Regions from separate parts of the Brevibacillus sp. genome, predicted to be linked through region 2. Evidence: predicted binding sites of a transcription regulator. Region 2 holds the regulator's gene; each other region holds the start of a gene.
What was found. Region 2 encodes LexA, which represses DNA repair genes until DNA is damaged. Its sites were predicted from a motif close to CGAACATATGTTCG; they were not measured.

Region 1 (3,674 bases), on a different contig from region 2:
TCCCCCCAACGCTTGGAAGTAATTTGATCGGCGTGCTTGGTGAACATGACACCCATTTCTTGTGCTAGCATGTAAAATCTCCTTTGTTCTATCCAGCAGTTATCTGCTTCAAATGATATCCTAACAATACAGGGAAACATCCTGTTCTGGCAAAAAGCGTTTAAGCCAAAAAAAGACGAAAAACGGTTGTTTTTGACCGCTTTTCGTTTCAGGAATCTCACTGCTTCTTTACACACATCGTTTCAGCGCGGCACGCTGTTTTTTGCCACTTGCTTTGCAAAAAGGGGCCTATTTTTGTCCATTTTCTGAATCCTCGTGCCCCTGTTCTTCCTGCATTTCCCGCTCAAAAACCCGAAGCCAGTTCTACTTGCAGCAAACACGCAAAAGACAACCAGTGAAACCCGTCGCCTGTCTTGAGCTTCAATCGCCGGGCCGCCTGATCGATATGTATGACGTGGGCAGACAAGTGCCGCGGCTCGCGTCCGTCAAAGTATGTCAGCTTCAAGAGGTTGTTCGCCTGAAATCCTTGCCAGATCAGCTCGCTCATCGCTCCCAGCTGCTCCTGGTCAAGCTCGGGCGGCACGTACTTCTGCTCCTCTTCCTTGGCGCGCAAATACATTTCCCGATGTTCCGGGAGGACAAATCGGCTGGCTACAAACACATTCTCTTTTTTGGATACGCGCTTTTCTCTCATGCTCTCTTCTCTCCTCGCTGCTGATTTCGCATCCACCAATCGATCAGCTCCTGACACTCTGCCTGCAAAATTTCAATGGTGTACCGGGCTTCCCGTACATATCCGCGCTGCTGGTAGTGCACCATGTACACGTGCCCCTCGCGCCTGGCGCGGACTACTGTGCAGTCGCGCTGCTGCAAAAGGCGGCGCATTTGCTGCTGCTGCCGCTCAGCCCAGCGCGACAGCTCCTGAAAAGCCCCATCGATCATGGCCTGGTAAGAGAGCTTTAACGGCACAAGCTGAAGTCGGCTCCAATCGACCATGACAGCCTGAAACAAAATGCCGAACAAAATGTACTGCCGGACAAGCTCGTACTCTTCTTCTGTTGCCAGCGGAGTCGTCACTTGTAGTGCCCCCCGATCTTGCGCGCGCGTTCTTTCGCCTGACCAGCCTCCGTGACAGAGGCTGCCCGCAAAATCGCATCTGGGCCAAACCGTGTCCGAATCTCGTCGATCGTCCGGGCGAGCGAACGGCGTTTGTGGTTGTCTGTGAACAAATTTAGCTGCACGGCATGATCGGAAATCAGCTGCTCCAGGTTGATCCCGATACTGCGCACAGGCGTCTGCTGCCAATGGCGATCAAACAACCGGCAGGCTGCCTCGTACAGCTCCATGGCATCATTCGTCGCTTCTGCCAGCTTCATCTGTCGGACAAAGCCTTCTCCTGCCGACAAGTTCGCCCCGCGACAGCCAACCGACACGACGGAACCCATCAACTCCTTTTTGCGGGCCCGCCTGCATACTTCTTCGCACAGCTCCAGCAGCACGACCTTGATGTCTTTGGCCGTATGATAATCGCGCGGCAGCGTCATATGATGGCCGATCCCTTTTTGCGTGCCGTACACATCGAGGGAGACAGGCGAGTCGTCGAGGCCATGCGCCGTACGCCACAGCACTTCGCCGTTCACTCCCCAGTGGCGGGTAAGCACATCTGGCGAGAGCTTCGCGAGCTGACCGATCTGGTAAATGCCCATCCGATGAAAATGCCGCTTCATCCGCGAGCCTACGCCGAACATTTTCTCTACCGGAAGCTTCCAGAGCGTCTCTTCCAGCTCCTCGCGTTTCAGCCAAAAGATGCCGTCCTTCCGCTTTTTGGCGAAGTTGTCACAGGCCATTTTCGCGAGTACCTTGTTCTCCCCGATTCCTACCCGGCAGCGGATGCCCGTATCCGCCCAGACCCGTTTTTGAATCTGCGCTGCCAGCTGCAACGGGTCGCCGAACAAGTGAAGGCTCCCGGTCACATCGAGAAACTGCTCATCAACCGAATACGGCTCCACCTTGTCGGTAAACGATTCGAATATCGCGGTAATGTGCATGGAAATCCGGAGGTACATCTCCATGCGCGGACGCACGACTACGAGCTTGCGGCATTTTTGCTGCGCCTGCCACAGTGCTTCTGCCGTAATCACGCCGTACGACTTCGCAATCGGACAGGCTGCCAGCACTACTCCGCTTCGCCGCTGCGGATCTCCTGCGACCACAATCGGCTGATTGCGCAAGGCCGGATTGGCCCCTTTTTCAATACTGGCGTAAAAGCTCTCCATGTCGATCAAGAAGACGCACGGTTTGTTCGCATTGGGCATCACCATCATCCCCTAAACAAGAACTTATGTTCTTATTATAGCAAACGTATGTTCGTTTTTATACCTGACCCGCCGAAAAAAACATTGGTAATTATTTCTGCAAAAGAAACGCACACGCCAGCAGGTGTTTCGGCAAGCGTGTGCGAATCTGATACGAGGATGTTATTTTTTGACAACAGGAATCCAAATCTCGCTGCGAAATGTCGGCGAAGTCGTATCCTTGTCGGCATTCCACAGCAGTTCGGGACCTTCCGCCAGCTCGTAGCCGGAAGAGAGAAACCACTCGGCATAAATGCGGCCCCAGACGTCTTGCAGCGTATCGGGAAAAGGTCCTACGGCTTCAAATACCGCCCAGGTAGAGGCCGCCACTTCGAGCTTCGCGAAGTGCTCTGGACATTCCTTTGTCGTGGCCACGCCGATGTAATGATCCAGCTCTCCGTGCTCGCCCTGATTCAACCGCTTTTCGGAAAAATTCGTGGATGCGCTCAACAATCCTACAGGCTCGGTATTGGACAAAGATTTGAGCAGCTCGATTTTTTCAGCATCCAGCGAGGCCCACATCGCAGCAATCTCGGGATTCACCCCGTTGTACATCAACGGAACCCGTTTCTGCAAGCCAACGATGCGAAATCCCGCTTTCTCTTCTATACGATAGTTCATGACACTGCCTCCTTTGATAGACAGATGGAAGGTCATGCGCGGATAAGCTTTCAGCGACTGGCCGCTGGCTCTCGCTTCGGTGGGCGTTACCCCGTGCATGTGCACGAAGGCGCGGGCAAACGAATCTGGCGAGCTGTACCCGTACTTGATGGCGACATCAATGACTCTCACCCGCTCGTCTTTCAGCTCGAAAGCAGCCAGTGTGATGCGCCTGCGCCGGATGTACTCGGAAAGCGGAATGCCAGCCAGAGAGGAGAACATCCTTTTGAAGTGGTATTCCGAGCAGCAAGCCACGCGTGCGGCCTGCTTGACATCAATCTCGCCAGCCAGATTTTCCTCGATGTAGTCCAGAGCTTCGTTCCATTTTTGCAGCATATCCATCAACATGACCTCCCTCTCCACCAAAGAGTAACAGACATACCGCGAAGCGATCCGACATTTCGTGCCCGATGATGCAGGGTGGCTTCGCTACATGTAGCATCCCGATTCCCATACCGTACCGAAAGGAAGCGAATCATGCCCATGACCACTTCTCCTTCTCCGTTGCACTCCGAGATCGGAGCCATTTTCATCGCCGTCAGCGATATTGAGCGTGCGCGCGACTGGTACTGCCAGCTGTTGGGACTGCCGAATGACGGCGAGATTTCGTTTGGACACCTCTATTGCATCCCGATGAACAACGGCTCCAACCTGGTGCTG
Region 2 (3,674 bases):
GCCAAATCCCTACGGCGCATGAGGACAGCCCGACCACGATACTCGCGAGTGCATACAGCGTCCCGCGCAGCCATTGCCCGTCGCCCCAAAAAGAAACAACCTCCAGAGAAAAGGTGGAAAACGTCGTGAAGCCACCCATAACCCCTGTGGTAAACAAAATATACACTTCGGGAGAAATGCCTCCCCGCTCTTTGCCGATCACAAACAACACGCCGATCAAAAATGAGCCGATGATGTTGGCTAACCAGGTGCCGATTGGCCACCCCGGCTGATTCGCCGCCAAAGACAACCAATAGCGAAACAATGAACCGACAGCACCGCCTACCGCTACAGCCACCCACGCCATCTGTTTTCCTCCTCTGTCGAATACCTGATAGTCATAAGGAACAAAAAGACACCCGAGCGTCAAGCAAGGATGTCTGCCTTATCAATACAAGTGAGCTTAATGTTTGGGACGATTCTCTTCAAGATCTTCCACATAACGGATGGAATCGAGATTCGCTTTCAGCGATGCCTTGACCGCATCAATGTACTTTTGTCGCAGAGCTTGCTGCTCTTGCTTTTCCTCATCGGTCAAACCAACCTCGCGCGATTTTTTGACCAGTTCGTTGATTCGTTTGATTTCCGCGTCAGATACCACGTACGGTTCCTCCCACCCAGTAGTAATGCCGTTTAATTATATCACATCAGGGCGAACTCGCAAGATGGAGACGAACCGGCAAGTGCTTTCTATCATTTCGGATCGGGAATGAGCAAGGTCTGTCCCGGATAAATCAGATTGCTCTGCAGATCGTTCGCCTCTTTAATATCCTGGATCAGATCGCGTACATCGACCGTCTCCGTTTGATGGCGGACTGCAATGGTCCACAAGCTGTCACCGTCGCGAACCGTCACTTCTGTTCCTTTTAGCGGCTCAGCGTGCGAAGAAGCAAACACCAGTTCGGTCAACAAGTAAAAAAAGAGAGAAAACGTAATCAGGAACAACAGGGCTTGGCCTCTGGTAATACCAAAACGGACGCGACGGGACGATTCTTTTTCAAAACGGTTAGGAATAGACATGACATTCATGGGATAACCTCCTGCAAACATACGTTCTATAAGTTCGTACCCTAATCATAAATGAGAACATATGTTCATGTCAATACGAAAACCTGCCCCTTTGCAAAATTCACGCAGGTGACGGCAAGATGGCCAATTCCCCTTTTGGTATGGGACAATCCGCGAACAGCCATGCTTCTGGCTCGCACCAACCATTCGACAAGAAACGTTCTTTCGGGCAAAAATTCCTGTTCGCCTTTTTATCGAACTTATGTTTGTCGAACGCAAGCTCCCATGGTATAATATAGGAAAATATGTTCGAGAAATCAGGGGTGTCTTTTTATGTCAAAATTATCTAGCAGACAACAAGCCATCATCGAATTCATTCGGAAGGAAGTTCGCGACAAAGGTTATCCTCCATCTGTGCGCGAAATCGGCGAAGCTGTCGGACTGGCTTCCAGCTCTACCGTACACGGCCACTTGGCCCGCCTGGAAAAGAAAGGCCTGATTCGCCGCGACCCGACCAAACCGCGCGCGATCGAGCTGTTGTCTGAAGAAGATCGCTTCCAGGACAACTTCGAAGACTCCGTTGTCCGCGTTCCTGTCATCGGGAAAGTAACCGCCGGGCAACCGATCACGGCGATTGAGGACGTAGAGGAATACTTCCCGCTTCCAGAAAATATCGTGACTTCAGACAAGGTGTACATGCTGCGCGTGTCCGGAAACAGTATGATCGACGCCGGAATCCTCGACGGAGACTACGTCATCGTGCGCCAGCAGCATGTAGCAAACAACGGAGATATCGTTGTCGCCATGACCGAAGAAGACGAAGCAACCGTCAAGCGCTTTTTCAAAGAAAAAAACCACTTCCGTCTCCAGCCTGAGAACGCCACGATGGAACCGATCATTTTGGACGCCGTTTCCATTCTCGGCAAAGTCATCGGCGTCTACCGCCTCATTCACTAATTTCGCGACATACAAAAAAGGACAGCCATCGCTGTCCTTTTTTCTCTCTATCTGGCGAGGAAAAACCAGATAATCATGGTCACCTGCAACACTACTTTGACTACTGCGCTTCCCAAAAAGCCGATCAGGGAGCCAAAGCCCGCTTTGACCGCCCGCTCGAAAGGCTGGTTCTGCACCAACAGCTCCACCAGCACGACGAAGACAAACGGCAAAATGATCATCCCAAATGGCGGGAACACGAAAATCCCGAGAAAAATCCCTGCGGCAGCCGCCACCGACGACCATTTGGAGCCGCCGTATTTTTTCACGAAATACATGTTGGTCAACAAGTCAGCGCCGTACAGCAAAATACTGAATACCACCATTCCCCACCAGAAGGACGCTGGCAACCCCGCTCCCGGATCTGCTATGAAAAAGTGGTAGAGCAAAAAGCCTGCCCACAGCAAAATCGTATCGGGTAACACAGGCAAAAATATACCTGCAATACTGAGCGCGAATAGCACCAAAACAACGATCCAGAGTAAAATATCCATCTGCATGCACTCCCCTCACATAGGTAATACGAGCAAAAGCGATTTTTGTTGCACACTTGTTTTCGCGAATCTATCATACTTGTTGCGACAAACATCTGCAAATACCGAACGAAACAGGAGTTTTCTATGACGAGAAACTGGCGTGATCTCACCTATTTGCGAAACGGTACAGCAAAACAGCAAGCAGCCGCACGAGCCATCGAACAAAGCGCGGTATTGCAACGCCTGCAAGCTTTTGATCCGGTGCTCGCCGGAACGATTCCGCTCGACATCGATATTGGCGACAGCGATTTGGACATCGTCTGCGAATGCTACGATCTTGAGCTGTTCGCCGAGATCGCCCGCAGCTTTTACGCAGACTGCGAAGAATACCAGGAAGCCCGCATGCCGGTACAAGCTGTGCCCACATGTCTTGTCTCCTTTTTTGCCCACGGCTTCTGGTTCGAGCTTTTTGCCCAACCGCGCCCCGTCGAACAACAAAACGCGTATCGGCACATGATCATCGAACATCGCTTGCTGCAACTGGCAGGACCGAAAGCGCGGCAGCACATCCGCCAGCTCAAGCAAAACGGCTTGAAGACAGAGCCAGCTTTTGCCTCCTACTTTCACATCCCGGGAGCTGACCCGTACCAAGCGTTGCTTGCGCTGGAGCCATGGACAGATGATCAGTTGCTTGACCTGATCGTCGGCCGATAAGCCGCAAAGATCGTGTTTTTTGAGTAACTTGGCAAAGCGCTCGCAAACATCTGCGCATGAAAATCGCTGCAAGATGATCTATAATGGAAGGAACTGCGCAGAGTTTGCGTACTGCACAGGAAGGTATGAATCGTGATCGAGGGGGTGTATGGTTGGTGAATGGATTCAGTTTGCCAGATACTGCAGCGTCTCATGCAAAGCCTGGAAATAAAAAGGCGATACTTTGCATGAGGTGGACAGTCGTTTAGACAATACATCGCCTACCGTTATGTATCTCATTTTTTATTTTCCGGCTTTGCCCCTTATTTGAATGCCAAAATAAGGAGCGAGCGAAAATGAAATATGCGAATGCAGCCAATATGCTGCCAGAAAGCCTGATTGCAGAAATCCAGAAGTATGTGCAGGGGGAAACCATCTATATCCCGAAGTCAAAAACCACGC
Region 3 (3,674 bases), on a different contig from region 2:
TTGTCAGCTTTGACGCAGCGGGACGGATCATCGCGTTTGAAACATTTGATGGACGCTTGTACGAAAAAATAAATCCTGCGACGCTTCCTTCCGCGCAACGCGTCTTGTCTCCTGCACAAGCTCTGACGCAATGGAAGGCGAGCCGACCGCTGGAGCTGGTCTATTTGTTGCCGGAGCAGGACCAGCCAAACCGGACGGAAGCGAAGCTTGCCTATATCGTTAAAGGCGGCATCATTGCGAATGAACATACAGGAAGCGCAGTGGATGCCACGAGCGGTAAAAAGTTGGCCGCACCTGACAAATTGCCGCAAATTTTAAATGTAACCGGTACAGGAGAAAAATGGACGGCCCAAACAGAGAAAGAGGCACGCAACTTGCTGCGCATCCTGTTCAAACTGGAAACGGCAAGATTGCCGATGACCATTTTGGAGGAGAAACACGACAACGGTGAGGCTGTGCGCTATTTTATCTGGGGCCACTTCCAAAAGGACGCAACTGACCAGGACAAGAAATACCAAATCGGCCAGTTCCCAGAGGGCGTCAGTAAGGCTGAGGGGCAGCACATCATGCTCGTAACAGATGCCAAGACGGGACAGATGCAGCAGTTTATTTACAGACAGGCGAATGAACCAGGGGCTGCTGCCAAAACCGACAAAAACCGCGATCGCAAAACAGTGGAAATGCTGTTGAAGCGGCTTGTTCTTTCCGGCAGCAACCAGCTGCGAGTGACGGATATCGGCGACGAGAAGTACACCTCGCTGGCTCTTGATCCACTGCTGGGAAATGTCCCGGTCTACCGAATCGGACAGAGTGAAGAAGCTGGCATGTATACGGTCAAAGTAAATTCATGGACGGGCAAAATCGAAGAAGTCAGCATAAACCGTCCGGAAAACGTGGTGTACCCTGCAAGCTCCAAGGCGATCAAGGAGCAGGCTGCCATGGATCGGTTGCTCGGCGTATTGCCGCTTGAACTGAACTACATTCACCAGCGGGATGCGCAGACGAATGCGATTACCTTTAAACTGGGCTACGACCTGTCTTTCCGGCAAACTCGCTCGCACTGCTTCTGCGGAGCAAATGCCAAGATTGACACGACGGTGTATGTTGATGCTTTGACGGGGCAGACCATTATCAAAGAATAAGCAAAAATAAGAAGCCGCCTTCTTTCTGCGTTACAGAAGAGGCGGCTTTTGTGTGTAACTAGACTAGGCGCTCGCTTCAAATCCGGTGATTTGATTCAGCGCAATTTTTTTGTCATCAGCCAAGACGAACTCTACGATGCCGTTTTTCATGCTGACAGCCTTGATGACGCCATTCAGGCTGTTGTTTGAGCTTGAACCGTCCGTGTTGGTTTGGCTTTCTGTGTAAGTGACGTTGAAACCGATCATTTGCGCATATTGCAACGAGTTGCTCATGGCATTGTTTTCCGGCTTCACGCTCATGCCGACGACCTGATCGAGCTTGACCGTCTGACCGTTGTTCAGCGAGAACTGAGTGATTCCGTCTTTTGTTGTGAATCCGGTGATGACGGCGTTGGCGATTTCGTCGACTTTCGTGATGTCGTCCGTAGTAGCCGGGTTTCCGTCTTTGTCTATTTCTTTGGTCGTTTTGTACGAAACGTCTTTGCCGATCATATTCATGAACTTGAGGCTGCTGTCCAGCGCATTCCCCGTCATGCCTTGCGACTCCAGTCCTTTGATGTCTGCAAGCGGAATCGGGTTAGTCTCTCCGGTAATGCGGAAGTATATTTTGCCCTTGTCCATGTAGACGGCTTCCAGCACGCCTTCTTTTGTTTGAGTCGCAGTTTCTCCCGTCACTTCGTCTTTGGTCGTGAGGGAGTAGGTTGCGGTGCGACCCGTCAGCGCTTCGTATTTTTCCAGCGTCAGCATGCTGTTGTTGGATTGTTCCATCAAAGTGGACATCTTTTTCATTTGCTCCACCATGGTCATCATGCTCGTTTGCTGAATGAACTGCGAGTTATCCATCGGGGATGTAGGGTCCTGGTGCTTCAACTGTTCCAGCAAAAGCTTCATGAACGCATTGTTATCCAGCTCTGCCGAGAACTCTTTTTTGCCCTGGTAGCTCATGTGTGGCTGTATATAAGGATTATTTTTAACGGTGGTTCCGATATCTGACATGTCGATCCTCCCTGAAGGTGGCGAGTCTAACCGTACATACTTGTGCACTACTACTTATTATCGGTATAATCTGTCGAAGGATGAAGACAAACATTTGTTCGAATTTCTGGCTTATCAGAGCTTAAATTGTGTTATAATGGAAATAGAACAGTCTTGCAACGAGGAGATGAACGAGGGAATGGAGCGTTTTGAATTGGTATCGGAGTATCAACCGTCCGGTGACCAGCCGACCGCTATCGCCGAACTGGTGGCAGGCATCCAGGCAGGCAAGCGGCACCAGACACTGCTCGGTGCAACAGGTACGGGAAAGACGTTTACGGCTGCCCAAGTAATTGCCCAGGTGAACAAGCCGACGCTGGTGATGGCGCACAACAAGACACTGGCTGCCCAGCTTTGCGCAGAGTTCAAGGAGTTTTTCCCGAATAACGCGGTGGAATACTTCGTCAGCTACTACGACTACTATCAGCCAGAAGCATACATTCCCCAATCGGATACATTTATTGAAAAAGACTCCAGCATCAACGACGAGATCGACAAGCTGCGTCACTCGGCGACCAGTGCGTTGTTTGAGCGGAGGGACGTCATCATTGTCGCTTCTGTCTCTTGTATTTACGGTTTGGGTTCGCCTGAAGAGTACAAGGAACTGTTGCTGTCGCTGCGAGTGGGGATGGAAAAAGGCCGAGACGAGATTTTGCATCGCCTGGTCGACATTCAGTACACGCGCAATGATATCAACTTCACACGCGGGACCTTCCGGGTTCGTGGAGACGTCGTGGAGATTTTTCCCGCGTCGCAGAGCGAACAGGCTATTCGTGTGGAGTTTTTCGGGGACGAAATTGAGCGGATTACCTCTATCGATGTGTTGACCGGAGAGATTTTGGGACAGCGCGACCACGTAGCCATTTTCCCTGCTTCTCACTATGTCACCCGCGAAGAAAAAATGAAGCTGGCCGTTCAAAGCATCGAAGTGGAGCTGGAAGAGCGATTGGCCGAGCTTAAAGCGGCGGGAAAGCTGCTGGAAGCGCAGCGACTGGAACAGCGCACGCGCTACGATGTCGAAATGATGCTGGAGATGGGCTTTTGCTCCGGGATTGAAAACTACTCGCGACATTTGACAGGGCTGCCAGCAGGGCACGCTCCGTACACTTTGATGGACTACTTTCCAGAGGACTACCTTTTGCTGATCGACGAGTCGCACATGACTTTGCCGCAAGTGCGGGGGATGTACAACGGCGACCAGGCGCGCAAAAACGTCCTGGTTGAGCACGGATTCCGCCTGCCGTCTGCGAAGGACAACCGACCGCTGCAATTCCAGGAGTTTGAGGAAAAGGTCAACCAGGCTATCTACATTTCTGCAACGCCCGGCCCGTACGAGCTGGAGCATTGCCCGGAAGTGGTGCAGCAAGTCATCCGTCCAACAGGGCTGATCGATCCGACGATCTCGGTTCGCCCGATCAAAGGACAGATTGACGATCTCATCGGGGAAATCCAGGCGACGATTGCCAAAAACGAGCGCGTACTGGTCACGACTCTGAC
Region 4 (3,674 bases), on a different contig from region 2:
ACGTCCCACGTAATTTCGCCATCGCGGTGTACCCCGCCGATACCGCCAGTCGCAAACATGCGGATGCCAGCCAGATCGGCTGCGATCATGGTTGCCGCTACTGTCGTCGCACCGATTTTGCCGCTTGCGAGGACGTAAGGGAAGTCGCGGCGGCTCACTTTTTCCACCGATTTGTTGGTCGCGAACTCTTCCAGCTCGCTCTCGGTCAAACCGATTTTGATTTTGCCGTCCATGATTCCGATTGTCGCTGGCACTGCGCCATTGTCGCGGATGATTTGCTCTACTTCTTTTGCCATTTCGATGTTTTGCGGGTATGGCATCCCGTGGGAGATAATCGTAGTCTCCAGGGCAACTACTGGCAAGTTGTTCTCCAGCGCGTGGCGTACTTCCTCAGTAAAGGTCAGGTATTGTTTCATCTTTTATCGCTCCTTTTCGTATTGTCCAACGGTCAATTGCAGTTGTTCCGCTTTGAGCAAGGGAGAAACGGACTGCTCTGTCTGCAAAGTCAGAGCGGATGCTGCCAAACCGAGACGGCAAGCAGCCTGGAACGACTCCCCGTTCACGATGCCGTACAACAGGCCGGACGCAAACGCATCGCCTGCCCCTGTTACATCAACTACCTCAGTCGGATACGGCGCCATCTGCTCCGATACGTCCTCCGACTGATAAAAAATTCCTGCTTCGCCCATGGTGACGATGACGTGCTTGACGCCTCTCTCCCTGATTTTCTTGCACGCTTCGGCGCAATCCTCGATAGAGTTGATCGTCATGCCGGAAAGCAGCTCCGCTTCCTCCCGATTGGGCAGGATCGCTTCGACTCCGTCCAATTGCTGTGGGAGCTTTTTCGCTTTTGCAGAAGAGACCGGGTCAACAAAGAGTCGGATGTTTTCCTCCCGGCAACGGCTAATGATGTAGGCCAAGCAATCCTCCGGTATGTTCGTATCGATAAAAATCGCGTGGGCTGCTGCAATGTGCGACCATTTCTCGGCAAACATCTCCGGTGTGAGCGCGTCGTAAATATCCATGTTCGCCAAAGAAACGACCATTTCCCCATCGATATCGAGCAATGCGGTATACGTGCCTGTGCGCTGCGTAGGCAAGCGCCACACCTGGCTGATATCTACTCCGTGCTTTTTCGTCTCCTGCACGATCCACTCGCCTTCCTTATCTTCACCGATGCTGGTGAACAAGGATGTATTGCATCCCAGTCGTCCAAGATTCTCCGCGATATTGCGGGCAACCCCGCCACACGATTCCATGATCGTAACCGGATTGGAGGAATGCAGACGCACGGCTTGCTTTCCACGCGCTTTTCGGTCGAGGTTCGCTCCACCGATGCAAGCGATCATGCCTTCGTCCCGCAATACGTACGCTCTGCCTTTAATCTCGCCGCGCTTGGTCAACTGAGCGATATACCCCGCTACAGCCGACCGCGAAATCCCGATCAAGTCAGCCAGCTCTTGCTGGGAAATGAACGGATTTTGCCGGATGTGATGAAGGATCAACATATCTTTCTCCACGGTCATCCTCCTTTCTTCTGATTAGCATTCACAGCTTTGTTTACAAACAAAAGTCTATCATAAAAACATTTGTTTTGCAAAGGATGATTTTATCCCCCCTCTATTTGACAAACGGATGCGACTTCATGTAAAGTTATCTTAAATTCAAGATATCGAAAATTCGTTGGAAAGGAGGGTTTTTCATGGATCGCAATGATTCCCTCGATCTTTTTGTCGTATTATCGAGATCATATAACTGGGTCACTGCCCACTCCAATCGGCACATCCGCCTGCACGGGCTGAATCCTACCGAGTTTGGCGTCCTGGAAGTTCTCTATCATAAGGGCCCGCAGCCATTGCAGCAAATTGGCGAAAAGATCCTGATCTCCAGTGGAAATATCACCTACGTTGTGGACAAGCTAGAAAAGAAGCAACTGTTGATTCGCAAACCCTGTTCGGCCGACCGCCGGGTCATTTACGCCGAGCTGACGGAAAAAGGCCATGCGTTTCTGGCAGACATTTTTCCTTCTCATCAAGAGGCGATTGAAAAAGCGGTCGCGGGACTTACCCCGGAAGAACAACAGCAAGCGATTGCTTTGTTAAAAAAGTTGGGACGTGCTGCTCAGGAGAATTATTAGACTGGGCAGCACCCACCGAGGGTAAAAAAGGTGTTGACAAAACCTTCAACACGTAATAATCTTAAAATCAAGATTTACACATTAAAAGTTATCTGCTTACAAAAAGAAAGGGGAATATTTTTCTCATGAGCAAAGTACTTTTCATTAAAGCAAATGATCGCCCAGTTGAGCAGGCAGTAAGCGTAAAGCTGTACGAGGCTTTCGTAAAATCTTATAAAGAAACGCATCCAAACGACGAGATCGCCGAGCTGGACCTGTTCGCAGAAAACCTTCCTTACTACGGAAACGACCTGCTCACTGCCATGTTCAAAGCTGGACGCGGCATGGAGCTGACTGCTGAAGAACAAAAAGGCGCTGAACTGGTGAGCAAATATTTGAACCAATTCACTGATGCAGAAAAAGTAGTTATCGCATTCCCTATGTGGAACTTCACCGTTCCTGCTGTTCTGCACACCTACGTTGATTACCTGTCGCAAGCAGGCAAAACGTTCAAATATACAGCGGAAGGCCCTGTTGGACTGATGGGCGACAAAAAAGTAGCTCTCCTGAGCGCACGCGGCGGCGTATACTCCGAAGGCCCAATGGCTGAAATCGAACTGGCTAACCGCTACGTTCGCACGGTGCTTGGCTTCTGGGGCATCAGCAATGTGACAGAAGTGATCGTAGAAGGTCACAACCAATTCCCGGACAAAGCAGAAGCAATCGTAGCAGCAGGCATCGAAAAAGCAGCAAAACTGGCGGAATCCTTCTAAGGCCCGCCAGCCTTTCTTGTCCTAATATCTCAAATTTGAAATACTATAATTTAAAATAATTAAGGAGAGATGAAAAATGATGGATCTTGGATTGTTGATTATTCGCTTGGTGATTGGGTTGTCGTTTGCAGGTCACGGTGCGCAAAAGCTGTTTGGCTGGTTTGGCGGCTACGGTTTGAAAGGCACAGGCGGCTGGCTGGAGTCCATCGGAGTCAAACCTGGCGTTGCCATGGCTCTGCTTGCCGGATTGGCTGAACTGGTCGGCGGCTTGCTGTTTGCAGCAGGTGTCGGTACATGGGTCGGCGCTCTCCTCATTGTCTTCACAATGTTGGTTGCGATTGTGAAGGTTCACGGTCAAAATGGATATTGGGTAACGCAAAACGGCTACGAGTACAACCTGACTTTGATCGCTGTCGCTATCGGTGTCGCTTTGATCGGTCCAGGAGCATACGTTTTGTTTTAAGCAACACTCGCTAAGCCCGTAAGCCAGCATTCCACCAAGGGAGGACACAACAGATGGAAATCCGCGTCTATACACAGAATGAACAAGCAAAAGGACACTTTGGCGACGGTGAAATCGTAGAAAACAAACCGATTGGCTTCCCCCACGAAGGTTCCGTCGTAAAACGGGTTGGCCCGCTTTTTTACTGGGCATGGGCAAAATCACTGCAAACGTTTGAAATTCCTCTTCACCCGCATTCCGGCTTTGAAATTTTGTCCTATGTCTTGAAAGGCACAGTGGGTCATCGGGATACGCTGGGCAATTTGCAGCAAGTGACAACAGG

Region 1: the regulator LexA is predicted to act here: its motif matches at 2,357-2,370, upstream of DEP07_RS08405 (DNA polymerase IV).
Region 3: the regulator LexA is predicted to act here: its motif matches at 2,226-2,239, upstream of uvrB (excinuclease ABC subunit UvrB).
Region 4: the regulator LexA is predicted to act here: its motif matches at 1,674-1,687, upstream of DEP07_RS17600 (carbohydrate kinase).

Annotation. Positions count from the first base shown of each region.
Region 1 covers NZ_DOTK01000034.1:54,626-58,299, reverse strand. The annotation lists gene DEP07_RS08420 (hypothetical protein) at 1-71, opposite strand, end outside; gene DEP07_RS08415 (YolD-like family protein) at 344-694, opposite strand; gene DEP07_RS08410 (hypothetical protein) at 691-1,077, opposite strand; gene DEP07_RS08405 (DNA polymerase IV) at 1,074-2,315, opposite strand; gene DEP07_RS08400 (AraC family transcriptional regulator) at 2,478-3,356, opposite strand; gene DEP07_RS08395 (VOC family protein) at 3,492-3,674, shown strand, end outside.
Region 2 covers NZ_DOTK01000026.1:129,509-133,182, forward strand. The annotation lists gene crcB (fluoride efflux transporter CrcB) at 1-346, opposite strand, end outside; gene DEP07_RS06355 (DUF896 domain-containing protein) at 443-640, opposite strand; gene yneA (cell division suppressor protein YneA) at 733-1,068, opposite strand; gene lexA (transcriptional repressor LexA) at 1,381-2,004, shown strand; gene DEP07_RS06370 (DUF456 domain-containing protein) at 2,052-2,537, opposite strand; gene DEP07_RS06375 (DUF4269 domain-containing protein) at 2,664-3,233, shown strand; gene DEP07_RS06380 (CD3324 family protein) at 3,518-3,674, shown strand, end outside.
Region 3 covers NZ_DOTK01000049.1:16,303-19,976, reverse strand. The annotation lists gene DEP07_RS15335 (hypothetical protein) at 1-1,142, shown strand, start outside; gene DEP07_RS15330 (flagellar hook assembly protein FlgD) at 1,206-2,138, opposite strand; gene uvrB (excinuclease ABC subunit UvrB) at 2,317-3,674, shown strand, end outside.
Region 4 covers NZ_DOTK01000056.1:14,917-18,590, reverse strand. The annotation lists gene DEP07_RS17605 (pseudouridine-5'-phosphate glycosidase) at 1-416, opposite strand, end outside; gene DEP07_RS17600 (carbohydrate kinase) at 420-1,520, opposite strand; gene DEP07_RS17595 (MarR family winged helix-turn-helix transcriptional regulator) at 1,703-2,137, shown strand; gene DEP07_RS17590 (FMN-dependent NADH-azoreductase) at 2,263-2,889, shown strand; gene DEP07_RS17585 (DoxX family protein) at 2,966-3,352, shown strand; gene DEP07_RS17580 (pirin family protein) at 3,406-3,674, shown strand, end outside.